Regions from separate parts of the Shewanella sp. SP2S2-4 genome, predicted to be linked through region 2. Evidence: predicted binding sites of a transcription regulator. Region 2 holds the regulator's gene; the other holds the start of a gene.

Region 1 (8,147 bases), on a different contig from region 2:
TCGCGGCTGATCGCCAGTACCAAGACATTATTGGTTACTTTAAGTCTTTCTCTGATCGCGATAGTGATGTTAAATCGGTGTTTTTTGGCTCGGCCAATACCTTCGAGTACTTTGACCTTAATGGCCGTTTTGATGGCGATCCAGATTACTACACCAACAAACGACCTTGGTGGCAGGAAGCGATCGATCAAGCCGGGCTCTTTGTTGGCGATCCAGCGGTCGATGCGAACGATGGTTCAATTTCTGCTACGGTTAAAACCCCCGTTTATGCGGCTAATGGTGAGCTGATTGGCATTGGCGGCATGGATATCTTGATTGATACCATTGGTAAATCCCTGCTGGCACCGATTAAATACCGTGATTTTGGCCAAGCTTTCTTAATGACAGACGAAGGCAAGCTAGTGTATTTCCCTGGTTTTTCCGAGCGTTTCCCGCCGGGCTCCTTGGCGAATCAAGTGGATACTCAGTTTAAGGACACATCAGGATTTTCTGCATTACGACAACAGATGCAAAGGGAAGCGCAAGGGTTTGCTAATGTTACATTTAATGGCGTTCCCCAGCGGGTGAGCTTTGTGACTGTGGGCGGCGATTATCCCAAACAAAAGTGGCACTTAGCCTTTATGTTGCCTCACGAAGTGATTGAAGCGCCAGTAACCGCCGCGTTCTGGAATGCCAGTATGGTCGCCATAGGTATCATGCTGCTAATGGGCGTGACAGTATGGTTGATGTTGCTGCCCTTTAGACGCCAATTAGCTAAGTTATTGGATGCGATGGAAGATATCGCCGAAGGTGACAGTGATTTATCAAAACGTATTCTAATGGATCGAGAAGACGAGTTAGGCAAACTTGGCGATGCCTTTAACCGCTTTGCCGAGAAAGTGCAGCACATGTTGTTGGATACGCGCAGCTTAACCCAAGAGGTGGGCACGGGCGTTGTTGATGCGCGGCAAATCTGTGATTTAGCCGTGTCGTCGGTCTCATCGCAAAAGCAGCAGATAGATTCGGTTGCCACCGCCGCGACGCAAATGGCGCAAACGAGTCAAGAAATGGCTGTCAGTGCCCAGCGTGCCAATGATTTTGCCCAGAAGGCGCAAACTCAAGCCCACGACGGTACACAGATTGTTTCCCGTGCGACCGAAGGGATGAAGGCGCTGTCAGAGCAAGTGATTGCCGCGGCGAAAGTGATTAAACACTTACGCAATAGTTCAGAGCAAATCGGTGAAGTCTTGAGTGTGATCCGTAATATTGCCGAGCAAACCAATCTATTGGCATTGAATGCGGCGATTGAAGCGGCGCGTGCGGGTGAGCAAGGCCGCGGTTTTGCTGTCGTGGCTGACGAAGTGCGCACGTTGGCATCCCGTACCCAAGATTCTACCGCCAACATTCAAGGTATTATTCAAACCTTGCAACAGAGTGCATTGCAGGCTGAGCAAGTGATGGAATCGGGCGTTGAGCAAGCGAAAGCGGGGCAAGAGCTAACGACTCAGGTCGAAGCGGCACTGAATGATATTGCGACGGCGATTATGTCAATCCAACAGCAAACGGTTGAAATAACCGTAGCAATCGATCAGCAAGCCGTGGCGGCCGAGGAAGTGGCGCTCAATGTCGATAATGTGCGGGGGTTGTCGGATCAGTCTTTGCTTTCGAGTCAGGACTTGTCGCAAAGCTTGCAAGGGTTTGAGGATATGACCCGCGCGCTCACACGCAATATCGGCCAATTTAAGATTTAAGCCTAAGTTGGTCAGTGAACTATTTGCTCACTGACCATCAGCTCAATCACGGCATCACTCATAGTGCACTCACAAAAGGAGCTTAGGCTCCTTTTAATTTTAGGTTTCCCGCCCGATCCCCGCTAAATTGATGATGAACACTTGATTACTGTTTTTATATACAGTATTTTGGCGTTGGAGGAATTCAACGTGCGAAAAATTATTCACATCGATATGGACTGCTATTTTGCGGCAGTGGAAATGCGCGACTTTCCCGAATACCGTGGCAAGCCTTTAGCTGTGGGCGGCAGCAGCGATCGTCGAGGTGTTATTAGCACTTGCAGCTACGAGGCACGTAAATTCGGTGTACGTTCAGCAATGGCGACCGCCTATGCCTTTAAGTTATGTCCCAATCTCATTTTGGTTCCTGGGCGGATGCAGGTTTATAAAGATGTGTCGCTGCAAATTCGTGAAATTTTCTCCCGCTATACCCAATTGATTGAGCCGCTTTCTTTAGATGAAGCCTATTTAGACGTGAGTGAGTGCCAACAATATAAGGGCTCGGCGACCTTGATTGCGCAGGCCATTCGCAGCGATATCTTAGCCGAAACTGGGTTAACCGCTTCGGCAGGCATAGCACCGGTGAAGTTTTTGGCTAAGGTTGCCTCGGATTTGAATAAGCCAAACGGCCAATATGTGATTACTCCAGAGACACTTCCTGATTTTGTTAAAACCTTATCGCTGCGTAAAATTCCCGGTGTCGGCAAAGTCACCGCCGAAAAGCTCTCCTCGCTCGGGCTCAATACCTGTGGTGATGTGCAAGCCTATTCTAAACCTGAGTTATTGGCGCGATTCGGCAAGTTTGGTGGCGTCTTGATTGAGCGTTCCCAAGGCATCGATGAGCGGGGCATTTCCGCCGATAGGGAGCGTAAATCAGTGGGTGTTGAAACCACGCTGGCGAAGGATATTTATAGTCTAGAGCAGTGCCAACAAGTGATGCCGGGATTGATCCAAGAATTAGCCCTACGTTTGAGCCGCAGCGCTAAAGAGCGCAAAATTCACAAGCAAGTGGTCAAGCTCAAGTTTAATGATTTCAAGCAAACCACTATCGAGCATCGTAGCGATGAAGTCTCGATTGTGATGTTTTATGATCTACTCGCACAGGCGATGGCAAGGCAAGAGGGCCGCGGCATTCGCCTATTAGGTATTTCGGTAGGACTCGCCGATTCTATCCTCGCAGTGCCCGAAATCCCAAATGCCCAGACTCAGCTTGATTTAGCGCTCTAGGCGTTTACTGAGTCGATACGCCGCAGACTCATCCCTGAATGGCTCAATAAGCCTCGGGTGGATTTGCCAACATAAAATCAATTAACAGTCTGACCCGAAAGGGTAAGTTGTCCCGATCGCGATACATCAAGTAGGCGGTGCGCGGAATACCTTGCCATTCTGGCAGTATTTGAACGAGCTTGCCGCTTTGTATCTGTTCACTCGCCATGCTGATGGGCAATAGTCCAATACCGAGTCCCGCCACTACAGCCTGACTGGCGATCGCCATATCATCGACGGCTAGTTTGATGTTTCCCCTCGGCTCAAACTCGAAATCTTGCCCAGTGCTTTTGTGCTGTAAACGCCACGTTTTTGTGGGCTTTGCGATGATAACCGGATGTTGTTCGAGTGCTTCTATGGATTGCAGTGTATGCCACTGGGTTGCCGATGTGCTGGCGCAAAGCACAAAGCTAATCGTGGTGAGCGGCCTTGCAATCCAATCGGGATCTTTAGGTTCACCCACTCGAAAGGCGATATCGATGGCGTTTTCACTGACATCGATATTCATGTTCGACAGGCTTAAATCGATGTCGATATTGGGATAATGCTTTTGAAAGGCGTTGAGTGATTCACCTAGCCAGCGATAGGTTGTATTGATGGGCGCCGAGATCCGCAGTTTGCCAACCGCTTGATGCTTATCCGCATGCAACTCACCAGATACCTGGTTTAACTCGATAAACAGCGGACCGCAGCGTTCGAGATAACGCTGACCTGTGGCGGTAAGGTTGACTCTATGGGCGTCTCTGTGCAGTAAACGCAGGCCTAATGATTGTTCTAACAGATTGATTCGACGACTTAAGGTTGAAGGTGGAATGCCTAAGTGTTGCGCCGCGAGCTTAAAACTCCCTTGCTGTGCCACCACCCAAAATAAGCGCATATCGTCTAAGGAATAATTAAGTTTCATATTTGGAATTTAAGCTCTCAATCTTGTAGGTTTTAATAATATATGAAACTTATAAACTAAGCTCAATCCCAATTACCTCCCTAGAGTCCGAGATGAAATCCCATACACCTTACATGACATTCGTTTGTCTACTGATTTGCGTTTTTAGCTGGGGCAGCGTGTTTCCCATTGCTAAGCGAGTGCTGGAGGAGATGTCAGGGGAATCCCTCGTATTCTGGCGTTTTACCATTGCGGCTGTGACTCTAGCGTTATATATCGCTTTTACTCGTCAGGCTTGGCCCAAATTGAGTTTGGCGCAATATATTGTCATAGCGCTAGTAGGCGTGATTGGTGTGGGCGGCTTAAATCTGGCGTTATTTAATGGCCTGCAGCATACCTCTGCCGCCAATGGTGCCTTGATTATGGCGCTTAGCCCGCTGGTGACTTCAATTGTCAATGCGCTATTACAGCGTGAATGGCTCAGCAGACAACAAGTGTTCAGCTTAGTGGGCGGTTTGGCGGGCGTATTGCTAGTGATCACTAACGGCAGTGTGCAGCAATTACTCAACTTTAGTTTTAACCAAGGTGATGTGATGATTGCCGCCGGCATGTTGGCGTGGAGTGGTTATACCATTTGTTCGCAATGGGTCGGCCATTGGTTGCCTGTGTTGCCCTTTACCTTGCTGAGTATGATAGCTGCCAGTGTGTCTATGTCCGTGGTTGGGCTTGGCCGAGGTGAGTTTCATCCTTGGCAGGAGTTGATTGGACTGTCGACGACGGCTTTGTCTAGCGTGCTCTACATAGGTTTGTTCGCCACTGTGCTCGGTTATCTGTTTTGGATTAACGGCGTTAAGGCGCTTGGTCCCGCTAAGGCATCGGTCTTTTTTAATCTCGTGCCCGTTTTTGCGGCATTAACGGCGTTAGCCATGGGGCAGGCGGTAACGGAAATTCAATTGGTGGGTATGCTGATAGTAATCCTTGCGTTGATGTTACCTATGTTAGTCAACCTACGCGCGGCAAGAGGCTTAGTGGTTAAGCGCTGCTAATCTATGCTAGCTTTGCTGTTTAAATATAAGGGAGCACCTGAATTCAGATCATCACTGCGACAGGTTTATGCTCCCTTATTCGGTAGAGGGGACTTTTCAAACATCACTGATTTACAAAAGGTAACTTATATAAAAACTTTCACTCTCGACAAATTACAGTTTAAAACGACTGACCAGCGCCGTGAGGTTACCCGCCATTGACGAGAGTTGTACGCTTGCGGCGTAGATTTCATCAGTGTTGCGTAAACTGTCCTCCGACTGTTCGGCAATGTGTTGAATATTTTGATGACTCTCATTGGCCATAGTGGTTTGCGCTTTGGCAGCGAGGGCGATTTGATTATTCATTTCGCTGATCTGGCTCACCATTTCTGCAATATGCGCTAGGGCTTCACCGGCATTACTGGCGGCTTCGACGCTTGAAATCGCCTTTTCATTACCGATATTAATTGCCGCCACAGCGCTTTGGGTGCCATTTTGCACATTGGCGATCATCAATTTAATTTCTTCGGTGGATTGGTGGGTCTTAGAGGCGAGGGAGCGCACTTCATCGGCAACCACAGCAAAGCCGCGTCCTTGTTCGCCCGCTCGCGCCGCTTCAATCGCTGCGTTAAGGGCTAATAGATTCGTCTGCTCGGCAATAGATTGGATCACCTCAAGCACGCGGCCGATATGTTGGCCTTCTTGTTCGAGTTTGTTGATCTGCATTTCGGCTGAGCCTACATCTCCTGCGAGTTCACGAATTACATTGATGGTTTTTTTCACTCTCTCTTGGCCATCGGCGGTAAAGACATCGGCTTGTTTCGCGGCATCGGCGGCATGACTGGCACTGACAGACACTTCTTGCACTGAGGCAGCAATGTGATCACTGGCATCGGCGATTCTATGGGTGGCCGCCTGTTGATCCATCAAGGTATGTTTTGCCGTGGCACTGGTTTTGGCTAGCCCTTCGGCGGCGACATTCAGCTCCGAAGTAGATTGTTTAAACTGCGAGATAATGCCGTGTAAATTATCGAGGAAGTGATTGAAGGCATTGGCAAGATCACCCAGTTCGTCCTTAGAGGTTAGCTGGATTCGCTCGGTCAAATCGCCATCACCATCGGTAATGTCGTGGATTTTCGCGAGCAAAACTGCGAGTGGCTTACTGATGAGTTTAGGCAGCGCAACGATGAACAGAATGCAGATCAGGATACTAATCGTTAAAGCAATTAACTGCATCTGCTGTCCACGATAGGCGTCATCATCCACTTGGGTGACGGCTGCTGCCGTGTTGCTGTTTAAGTCATCGATCAACTGATTAATATTTTGATGCAACTGCTCGAATTGCGTCGCTGCTTGGCCAAAACTCAGATCAATGGCGGTCGTGCGACCGTTACGGCCATTTTGGGTGCGCTGATTGCTGATTTCAGAAGTGGTGGTACTCCACGCCTCGAAACTGCGATTTAATTCATTGAGTTTTTCTTTTGCGAGGGGACTAGTGGTCACCTCGGAAAACTGATTAAGGTGTTCTTTGACCAAAGATATACTATTAGTGTGCTGTTTTAGAAGGCTATTATAGGAGTCAGTGCCCACGTTAACGAACATCAAGCTACGTTCGGCAACTTGCGCTTGGTAAAGCTCTTTATCAGCTTGCAGCAGTTCAGATTGGCTCGGTAAGTATTCGAGTGCGAGCGTATTTGCGCTGTTATTTAATGCTTTAAGCCCTAAGATGCCAGTTGAAGAGGCGAAGATGACTACGCCAGCGAGTAGCAGACTCGGGTAAGTCAGTTTCTGGTTAACGGAAAGATCTTTATACCATTCCATAGCCACGCCCTCCTTGATTGATACACTGAAAGGTGAGGGCCGCGATAACCACGAAATAAAAGCGGATGCGGCCCATCACTGGCGTTTTCTGGCTATTAGAGTCCGAATTGATCTAGGTTGATCCCTATGGTGATAGCACCAATTGCGGCATCGCCATCCATGACGGGTATCGATATTTGTACCAGATAAGCTTGGGAGCTAGTGTCAAATTTGACCGGACCTATGTGCTTATCGCCTTTGCCATTTATCCTCATCACCCTGCCAGTAGTCCGAGGTTTTACTGGTCATGGCGACGTTAGCACCTTGATTATCCATGAGGAAAATTTCTTGGTAGTAAGGTTGGCTGGCTTCGAAGGTGGTGAGAAACTTGGCCGCTTCGTTGTTCATCAAGGACGACATAAAATCATCAATCCCAGCGGTGGCGATCCATTTTTCATCTAATGTTTTGATCGAATCTAAACTTTTGCCTTGAGCATTTTGCGCTTTAACGGCATTCACCAGCACCACTTCTTTACCTAATGGCATCAGTGAATCGGCTAGATCGATAACGGCTTGGGGGACTTCTTCGGCGAAACTGAGGTTACTGCTGAGCAGTAGTGCGGCGGCTGACAAGATTTTACCAAATTTCATGATCTCTATTCCTTAAGGTCACTGTATTGAAGGGGAAAGCGGCTATCTCTAAAAGCGCGACAAGCAAAAATACGTTCGGGTTAGACAAAACAACTATAGTAGAAAATTCAAGTTATTCAGTTCTTTCATAAAAATTTTATCAATGGCATTTCTACACACAAATAGAAGGCGCGATAAAAAATAAGGCCACATCTGACTTGAGCAGATGTGGCCTTGAATTAAGTGCCAATTGAGTGAGCTAGGCTAACTTTAGACTAGGGCGTTACGCCTTAACTGGAATACGCTCGAGTACGGCTAATAATAAGGTCCAGTATTGGCCGACTGTGGTGATGTTCACCATCTCATCTGGTCCGTGTGGATACCGAATCGTGGGACCAATCGAGACCATATCCATATCTGGATAAGGCTTTTTGAATAAACCACACTCAAGACCCGCATGGATCACCATGATCACTGGCTCTTTGTGGTAAATGTCCTGATAGGTTTCGCGTACTATCGCCATAACAGGTGAGCTGTTATCTGGCTTCCAACCTGGGTAAGCGCCGCTTAAATCGATATCGGCTCCGGCTAAGTTAGTTAACGCAGTTAACATGCCTTCGACTTGAGTTCTACCAGAATCAATCAGTGAGCGAATAAGGCACAGGATAGTGACTTGTTCATCGTCAGTGCTGATAACGCCTACGTTGAGTGAGGTTTCAGTCACACCTTCGACTTCATCGCTCATGCGGATCACGCCGTTCGGGCACACATGCA
Region 2 (8,147 bases):
AAAACCATGGTCTTTACCGCAAAGCTCGGCGCATTGACCACGGTAAATGCCGGGTTTGTCTATGCGAGTCCAGGCCTCATTGATAAACCCAGGATTAGCATCTTTCTTCACGGCAAAAGCAGGTACCCACCATGAATGAATGACGTCTTCTGAGGTCATTAAAAAGCGGATTTTGCGATTTATCGGTAGCACGAGCGGCTTATCGACCTCCAAAAGGTAATTTTCCCCTTTGGTTTCGGTACCGTCGATTTGTGCTCTAGGGGTTGCGAGTATGCTGTAAAAATCAATGTCCTGATCGAAATAGCTGTAGTGCCATTTCCATTGGGAACCTGTGACTTTAACTGTGAGATCGGCATTGCTGGGATCTTCCATCGCAATTAAGGTTTTTGTCGCTGGAATCGCCATTAAGATCAAAATGATAAATGGCAGAATCGTCCAAGCGATTTCAACTTTAGTGCTTTCGTGAAAGTGCGACGCGACAGCGCCTTTGGATTTTCTGTGATTGATCATGGCGTAAATCATCACGCCAAAGACCACAAGGCCAATGGCGCAGCAGATATACAAGATGGTCATGTGCAAGTGATAAACCTTGCCACTGATCTCGGTTACGCCAGGGGTCATGTTGAACCGCATGTCCGCGGCGGCCAACGGTGGTGCGAATAACACCACGAGTAAACAATACAACAATTGCTTCACAAGACTTCTCCTCTGCCAATTGCGAATAGCAACTACAAAGAAGAGCAACACAGTAAGTCTCAACTCTATGCAAACTCTTCAGTTCCCAAAAAAGCGTTTTTGACTTCAACGTGCGTTGGCGGCTGTTACTTTTAATTAAGTATTGTTACTGCTGGTATTAGCCACGCTGGCACATACGACTGAAATAAATCTGTTCTCTATTTTTAGTGGCATTTTGAACTCGATTACGGCTCGATTTATTTGCCACGGGCGGCGATATATCATCGCCGACTAAATCAACCATACTTGCTGTTTAAATATTGATCAAGATCACTTATTTATCTAATTGTCTGAAAAATTGCCAAAAAAAAGCCTCACATTCATAGGCGAGGCGGCTTTCAAGGTAAAAAAATAAATGAATATTTAATGTACAGCGCTAAAAAAAGATTGTTGGCCGAAGAGATTGCCTTGCTCAATGCGTACGTCGCCATGTAAGTGACTGTTTACGTCTTCAAGCACTATGCCCATGGCGCGAGCACTTTTAGCCACGATTTGCAGGCGACGATTATCGCGTGCATCCAGTGATTGGGTCCAAGTAATAACTGCACTGGACGTACCACTTGTTAAGGCTTTTTCCATCGCCCACAGGGTTTCGACTTCATCTTTAGCGTGCACCAGCAAGACTCTGTCCATACGCACGCCTGCATTGGCGAGCATTTGTTTGTAGCCAATACTCGGCGGGTTGATGAGCACTAACCAACGGCCCTGTTGGCTTAACTGGGCGAGTTGCGCGCTTAGATGGATTAATTCTTGGCGACCTTGAGTCTTCGTTGGCATGCAGGCGATAGGTGCATGGTGCCAGTCATAGTCGGCATCACGGACTTCATCGAGCCACAAGCCTGGGTGGCGGGGTGCATTGCCAAGTAGTTTGTTCATAGCCAATCTCCATTACGGATCACACCGACGGCGAGTCCTTCAATTGTTAAACTTTGATAGCCTAAATCCACTTTAATCGGGGAATAGTCTTCATTTTCGGCGTGTAGATAGACTACATTACCTTTTTTTTCGAAACGTTTAACAGTGACATCGTCGTCGACTCTCGCGACAACCACTTGACCATTTCTAGCTTGTTGTACTTTATGAACTGCCAGCAAATCTCCTTCGAGAATGCCGATATTCTTCATGCTGTCGCCTTTAACCCGCAGTAAGAAATCGGCGGCGGGATGGAACATGCTCGGGTCGACTTGGTAGTACTGTTCGACATGTTCTTGGGCAAGAATAGGTTCGCCAGCAGCCACTTGACCGATAAGTGGTAAACCTGTTTCAGTTAAATCTTCGACTTCCGCAGGTAGGCGAATGCCCCGCGAAGTGCCCGGCATGATCTCAATGCAGCCCTTTTTCGCCAACGCTTTAAGATGCTCTTCAGCCGCATTGGCGCTCTTAAAACCTAAACGGGTCGCGATTTCTGCCCGTGTGGGTGGCATGCCAGTATCGGCAATATTTCGTTTAATTAGCTCTAAAATTTCAGCTTGGCGTGGCGTCAAAGGTCTCATGGTGTTTCCTGTTTTTCTATACAGTTACTGTTAGTATATACAGTATTATTTGCAGCGCAAGTATTAACCACTTTTTAGCTATGTTGGAGAGAATTAGCGAATATTACCCATAGTCTGGTATTCTACCGGGCTAGTAAACGTACTTAATTGCATAAGAATAATGCCTAAACACGACTCTCTTTGGTTGAAATCATTACGCTGGATCCAAAAACACTTAGTGCACACTATTGTTGTGCCTCAGGATCCCTTTGCCGATCTGAATCTGGATGCCTCCAGACCCCTTGCTTATGTGATGAAAACGGAATCGCTGAGTGACATCGCTGCCCTGAGTGAAATAACGGCTAAGTTAGGACTACCGAGCCCCTATGAGCCTTTAGTGGCAAATGGTGTGATTGCGCCTCGGGTTGTCTGCCTTCAAGGGCGTAAGCCGCTGTTTGGTGAGCGTGCCGGTAACGAGCCTTTCCTCGAATGCTTTATGCGTTTGTTGGCCGTGCATAAGGAACGCCCTGAATTAGACATTCAACTAGTGCCCGTGAGCCTGTATTGGGGCCGCACGCCAGGGAAAGAAGACGACACTATGAAGGCGGCTGTGTTTGAGCGGGAAAACCCGACTTGGCTGCGCAAATGCTTGATGATTTTATTCTTAGGTCGACATAACTTCGTACAGTTTTCAAATGCGGTATCTCTGCGATACATGGCCGACGAACACGGCACTGACATGGGGATTGCCCATAAATTAGCGCGGGTCGCGCGGGTGCATTTCCGCCGTCAACGTAAGGTGATGACAGGGCCTGTGCTGCCAAATCGCCAAGCACTGTTTCATTCGCTGCTCAAATCCGAGTCCTTGCGTAAAGCGATTCAAGAAGAAGCGGCCAACAAAAAGATTTCTGAGACCCAAGCGCGCGAGACGGCTATTGAGTATCTCGATGAAATTGCTGCCGATTACTCAGATAGCTTAGTGCGTATTGCCGAGCGTTTCTTAACTTGGTTGTGGAACAAGCTTTACAGCGGGATCAACATTAAAGGCGCCGAGCAAGTTCGCCAGCTGCACCATGATGGTCACGAGATCGTTTATGTACCTTGCCATCGCAGCCACATGGATTACCTGCTGTTATCGTATATTTTGTATTATCAAGGCATGGTTCCGCCGCACATTGCTGCTGGTATTAACCTCAACTTCTGGCCCGCGGGACCTATGTTTCGTCGCGGTGGTGCCTTCTTTATCCGCCGTAGTTTTAATGGCAACAAGCTGTATACCGCAGTATTCCGTGAGTATTTAGACCAACTGTTTGCTAAAGGTTATTCGGTGGAATACTTCTCCGAAGGCGGCCGCTCACGTACCGGTCGTCTATTGGCGCCAAAAACCGGCATGATTGCTATGACGATGAACAGCGTGCTGCGCGGTATCGAGCGTCCGGTAACATTGGTGCCTGTGTATTTAGGCTATGACCATGTGATGGAAGTGGCGACGTACCATAAAGAGTTAAGTGGTAAGAAAAAGAAAAAAGAATCTGTGTGGCAGGTGTTTGGTGCGATTCGCAAACTTGGTAATTTCGGCCAAGGGTATGTGAACTTTGGCGAGCCGATTACTCTGCAAAACTTCTTAAATGAGCGCGCGCCAAACTGGCGTACTGAGTTGGCCGATGATCCTGAGCAAAAACCAAGCTGGTTAACGCCAGCGGTAAACGTGCTGGCGAATCGAGTGATGACAAATATTAACGATGCTGCAGCGGCGAGTTCGGTGACCTTGACGAGTTTAGTGTTGCTGGCCACAGATCAAAATGCCTTAGAGCGCAGTCTGCTGGAGCGTCAGCTTGATCTGTATCTGACCCTACTCAAAAAAGTGCCTTACACTACTTATACTTCGGTTGCCGAAGGTGATGGTAAGCATTTAGTGCAGCAAGGTTTAGAGCTGAATAAGTTTGTTGTTTGTGCCGATCCTTTAGGTGAAATCGTGTCTATCGAAGCGAGTCAGGCAGTGTCTATGACTTACTATCGTAACAATATCATTCACTTATTTATTGTGCCGTCATTAATTGCGAGCTGCTTAACGCATAATGAGCAGATCCCGCGTCAGCAAGTGGTGTCAATCGTTGCCGATTTTTATCCACTGCTGAAAGCCGAACTCTTTATGGGCATTAAAGATGTACCTGCCTATGTCAATCAAGTGCTGGATTTCTTCATTGAACAAGGGTTAGTAGTCGAGACTGATACCTTAACTGTCGTGCCTGAACACACTAGCCAACTATTATTGTTAGCCAGTTCAGTGAGCGAGACTCTGCAACGCTATGCCATTATTTTCAATCTGTTAGCGAACAGACCTAAGATGGAGCGCTCAGAACTTGAGTCTGAGAGTCATCTACTCGCCCAGCGTTTAGGCGCTTTGCATGGCATTACCGCGCCTGAGTTCTACGATAAGAAACTTTACGGCACCTTGAGCGTTAAGCTCAAAGAATTGGGCTATCTAGCGGATAACCAAGATAAGTCCAATATCAATCGCATACGAGATCAAGCCAATAGCTTATTACGTCCGTCAGTGAAACAAACGATAGTGGCGAGTGTCACCGCGGAGCATACAGTTTAATGGCAAATCATATGAATGCGGCTAAGCATAAGCCCGCAGGTAAGTCCTTGCTCGGCGGCGCCATGATTATTGCCGGCACGACCGTAGGTGCAGGGATGTTTTCTCTGCCCGTGGTCGGTGCCGGTATGTGGTTTGGCTATTCGATTTTAATGTTATTGGGCATTTGGTTTTGCATGTTGATGTCGGGCTTATTGCTGCTCGAAACCAATTTGCATTTCGAACCGGGTGCTAGCTTCGATACTTTAAGCAAGCAAACCTTAGGGCAGTTTTGGCGGATAGTGAACGGCGTTTCTATCGCGTTCGTGCTGTATATTTTGACTTATGCCTATATCAGCGGTGGTGGCTCGATTGTGAATCACAGCTTGCAGGGCATGGGAATTGAGTTACCGCAAAGTGTTGCTGGGCTGGTGTTTGCCATAGTGTTGGCTAGTATCGTATTGATCAGCACTAAGGCCGTGGATCGCATTACCACGATTATGCTCGGCGGTATGATCATTACCTTCTTCCTTGCAATCGGCAATTTACTGATCGAAATCGATGTGACTAAGTTGCTCGAACCCGATGGTAATAATAGCTTTTCACCTTATCTGTGGGCGGCGCTACCCTTTGGTCTTGCCAGCTTTGGCTACCATGGTAACGTTCCCAGCTTAGTGAAGTATTACGGCAAAGATTCCACCACCATTATCAAGGCGATTTTCGTCGGCACCTTTATCGCGCTGGTGATTTATGCCTGTTGGTTAGTGGCGACTATGGGCAATATTCCCCGCAGCCAGTTTATCGATATTATTGCCCAAGGCGGCAATATGGGGGTCTTGGTGGGCGCTTTGTCTGAGGTGATGGCGAGTAGCTGGTTGAACAGTATGTTAACGCTGTTTGCTAACTTGGCCGTGGCTTCATCTTTCTTAGGGGTGACCTTAGGTTTGTTTGATTATCTCGCCGACTTGTTTGGTTTTGACGATTCGCGCTCGGGCCGGATGAAAACTGCGTTAGTGACCTTTGTGCCGCCGACGATTTTAGGATTACTGTTCCCCGACGGTTTCTTAGTGGCGATTGGCTTTGCGGCATTAGCGGCGACAGTGTGGGCGGTTATCGTCCCGGCGCTGATGGCCTATAAATCGCGGCAGTTATTCCCCGAGAGCACAGGTTTTAGAGTGATAGGCGGTACACCGCTGATTATTCTTGTGGTGTTATTTGGCATAGTCACGGGTGCTTGTCATCTGCTCGCGATGGCAAATTTACTGCCGCAATATTCCTAATTTGTTTCGATGATTTAAGCCCTCTGCGTGAGGGCTTTTTTGTATTTGGCGATTGAGTTGTAATCCAGCAGATCTTTTTTATCTCGACACTGGACAGAAGTACGAACTCAGGCTTAACTCGAATGATTGTAAAGACAAAGGAGCAAATGATGAAAATTACTCAGTACGCACAAGGACATGCATGTTGGGTTGAACTCGCAAGCCACGATTGGCAAGCTGCTAAGACATTCTACCAAGCGTTATTTGGTTGGGATTCAGTAGACATGCCAATCCCAGAAGGTCATTTTTCGCTATTCAATTTAGCGGGGGATGATTTAGGTGCCATGTACCAAATTTCCGAGTCAGAGTCGCAGATCCCTAGCCATTGGCGAGTCTACTTTGCCGTTGATGATATGGATGCCAGCATTGCAGCGATTCAAGCGGCGGGCGGCCAAGTACATATGGGGCCGCATGTTGTAGGTGATGCGGGCGTGATGGCGCAGGTGAGCGATCCACAAGGCGCACGTTTTGCGCTGTGGCAAGCGAAGAATCATATCGGTGCTAGCTGTCAGGGTGAACTCAATACTCTTTGCTGGGTTGAGCTGGCTTGCAGAGAGCCGCGCGCTGAAGAAGCCTTTTACTGCAAAATATTCCCTTGGACTAACTCGCCCAGCGACATGCCGGACATCGAATACTCTGAGTGGCAAGTTGATGGTCAATCCATCGGCGGCATGATGACCATAATGCCCGAATGGGGCGATATATCTCCCCATTGGCTGCTTTATTTTGCAGTAGCCGATTGCGATGCATTTGCAGAAAAAGCCCAAGCGTTAGGCGCGCAAGTGTGCATTCCGCCCAGTGATATCCCCGATGTGGGTCGATTCTCTGTGATAGCCGACGCCCAAGGTGCCACCTTTGCGGTAATCAAGCTTAATCAGGTGTGACAGCTATATTTAGGACGAGTCACATTTAAGATTAAAAACGGCGACACTTAGTCGCCATTTTTATTCGTCTAACCATTTGTTTAATTAGCATTATCAATCATGATTGTCTCAGGGCAGGAGCCTCTGCCTGCCTTGTTAGCTTTGGCGAGTAGGCTAGGCAAGGAGTCTGAGGCTTTAATGACCTCGGGCAAATTAATGCGGATTTCACTCAGTAATCCCTTGCCACATTCTAGACTCATTTTAGTGTGAACGCCTTGACCGAAGCTGATATCAAAACTTTGGTTTAACTCACTTTTACTGACACTCTTACCTATGTTGTCATGAATAAATTTTTGTACCCATGCCGAGGCATTGACCGCTTGGGTCAGCTGGGTTGCCAATAAAAAGTACTCGTTAGGGTCTTGGCTACGGCAAGTGCCGTGTTTCCACCATTCGTGGCGTTCTAAACAGGTGCCATATTGGGCGCTTGGCATGACTTCTTCTAAATTTTTGCGCACCGATGGGTTAAGTTCAAGCTCAGGATAAGTACAGAAATCATTTGGTTGCAGTTTGACTGTGCTGCAATAGCCATAACGAGTGCCGCATTGTTGTTTATTCGGCCACAGTCCGTGCAGGCTGAAGTGTTGCCACTGGCTCGATTCTGGCGTTTGGCTGAGGGCGCGGCATTCGGCTTTGCGGCGGCCATAGAGTTCGCAGAAGGTGCTTTGCCAGCTTAATGCCAGCACGTTGGCGTCAAATTCACCGCCGATTCGGCATTGATCTCCTTGACGTTTTTCTGGTGTGCCATGCTCTTTAAGGCCGTCTCGGCTTTTGGCTTTGATATCCGATGCTGTAGTGGTTTGCGCGGGTTCTACCGCTGTTGCAGGTGTCGATACATTACTGCCTGCAACATTGGAAAGATACTGACCACAAGCGCCACTGATCCACCGCATGGGAGACTTCACTGCGTTGGTGCGCACTCGCAGCCAATCAGGTTTGGCGCTGTTGCCGAGGATTTCGAGTACTGGGTAGCGCTCACCAATATTGCTCTGCCATTGATCTGGATTCGTCTGCTTATTTTTCGATTGAAATAGCTCACAGCGTTTATCGGCAACGAACTCACCGGTCGCGGGCGCGGCAAAGGCAGGTGCTGCTGAAATGATTAACGCAGCGCATA

Evidence for each region. Region 2 encodes LexA, which represses DNA repair genes until DNA is damaged. Its sites were predicted from a motif close to TACTGTATNNNNATACAGTA; they were not measured.
Region 1: a site for LexA is predicted at 1,877-1,896, ahead of dinB (DNA polymerase IV). Genes of this name have one in related genera too.

The regions. Positions count from the first base shown of each region.
Region 1 covers NZ_JAUOER010000001.1:67,405-75,551, reverse strand. The annotation lists gene Q4Q54_RS00400 (methyl-accepting chemotaxis protein) at 1-1,730, shown strand, start outside; gene dinB (DNA polymerase IV) at 1,920-2,996, shown strand; gene Q4Q54_RS00390 (LysR family transcriptional regulator) at 3,040-3,939, opposite strand; gene Q4Q54_RS00385 (DMT family transporter) at 4,032-4,964, shown strand; gene Q4Q54_RS00380 (methyl-accepting chemotaxis protein) at 5,118-6,764, opposite strand; gene Q4Q54_RS00375 (hypothetical protein) at 6,993-7,394, opposite strand; gene Q4Q54_RS00370 (aminoacyl-histidine dipeptidase) at 7,657-8,147, opposite strand, start outside.
Region 2 covers NZ_JAUOER010000007.1:61,953-70,099, forward strand. The annotation lists gene coxB (cytochrome c oxidase subunit II) at 1-696, opposite strand, end outside; gene Q4Q54_RS07715 (cell division inhibitor SulA) at 1,099-1,611, opposite strand; gene lexA (transcriptional repressor LexA) at 1,608-2,228, opposite strand; gene plsB (glycerol-3-phosphate 1-O-acyltransferase PlsB) at 2,389-4,812, shown strand; gene mtr (tryptophan permease) at 4,812-6,068, shown strand; gene Q4Q54_RS07735 (VOC family protein) at 6,218-6,991, shown strand; gene Q4Q54_RS07740 (ribonuclease T2) at 7,072-8,147, opposite strand, start outside.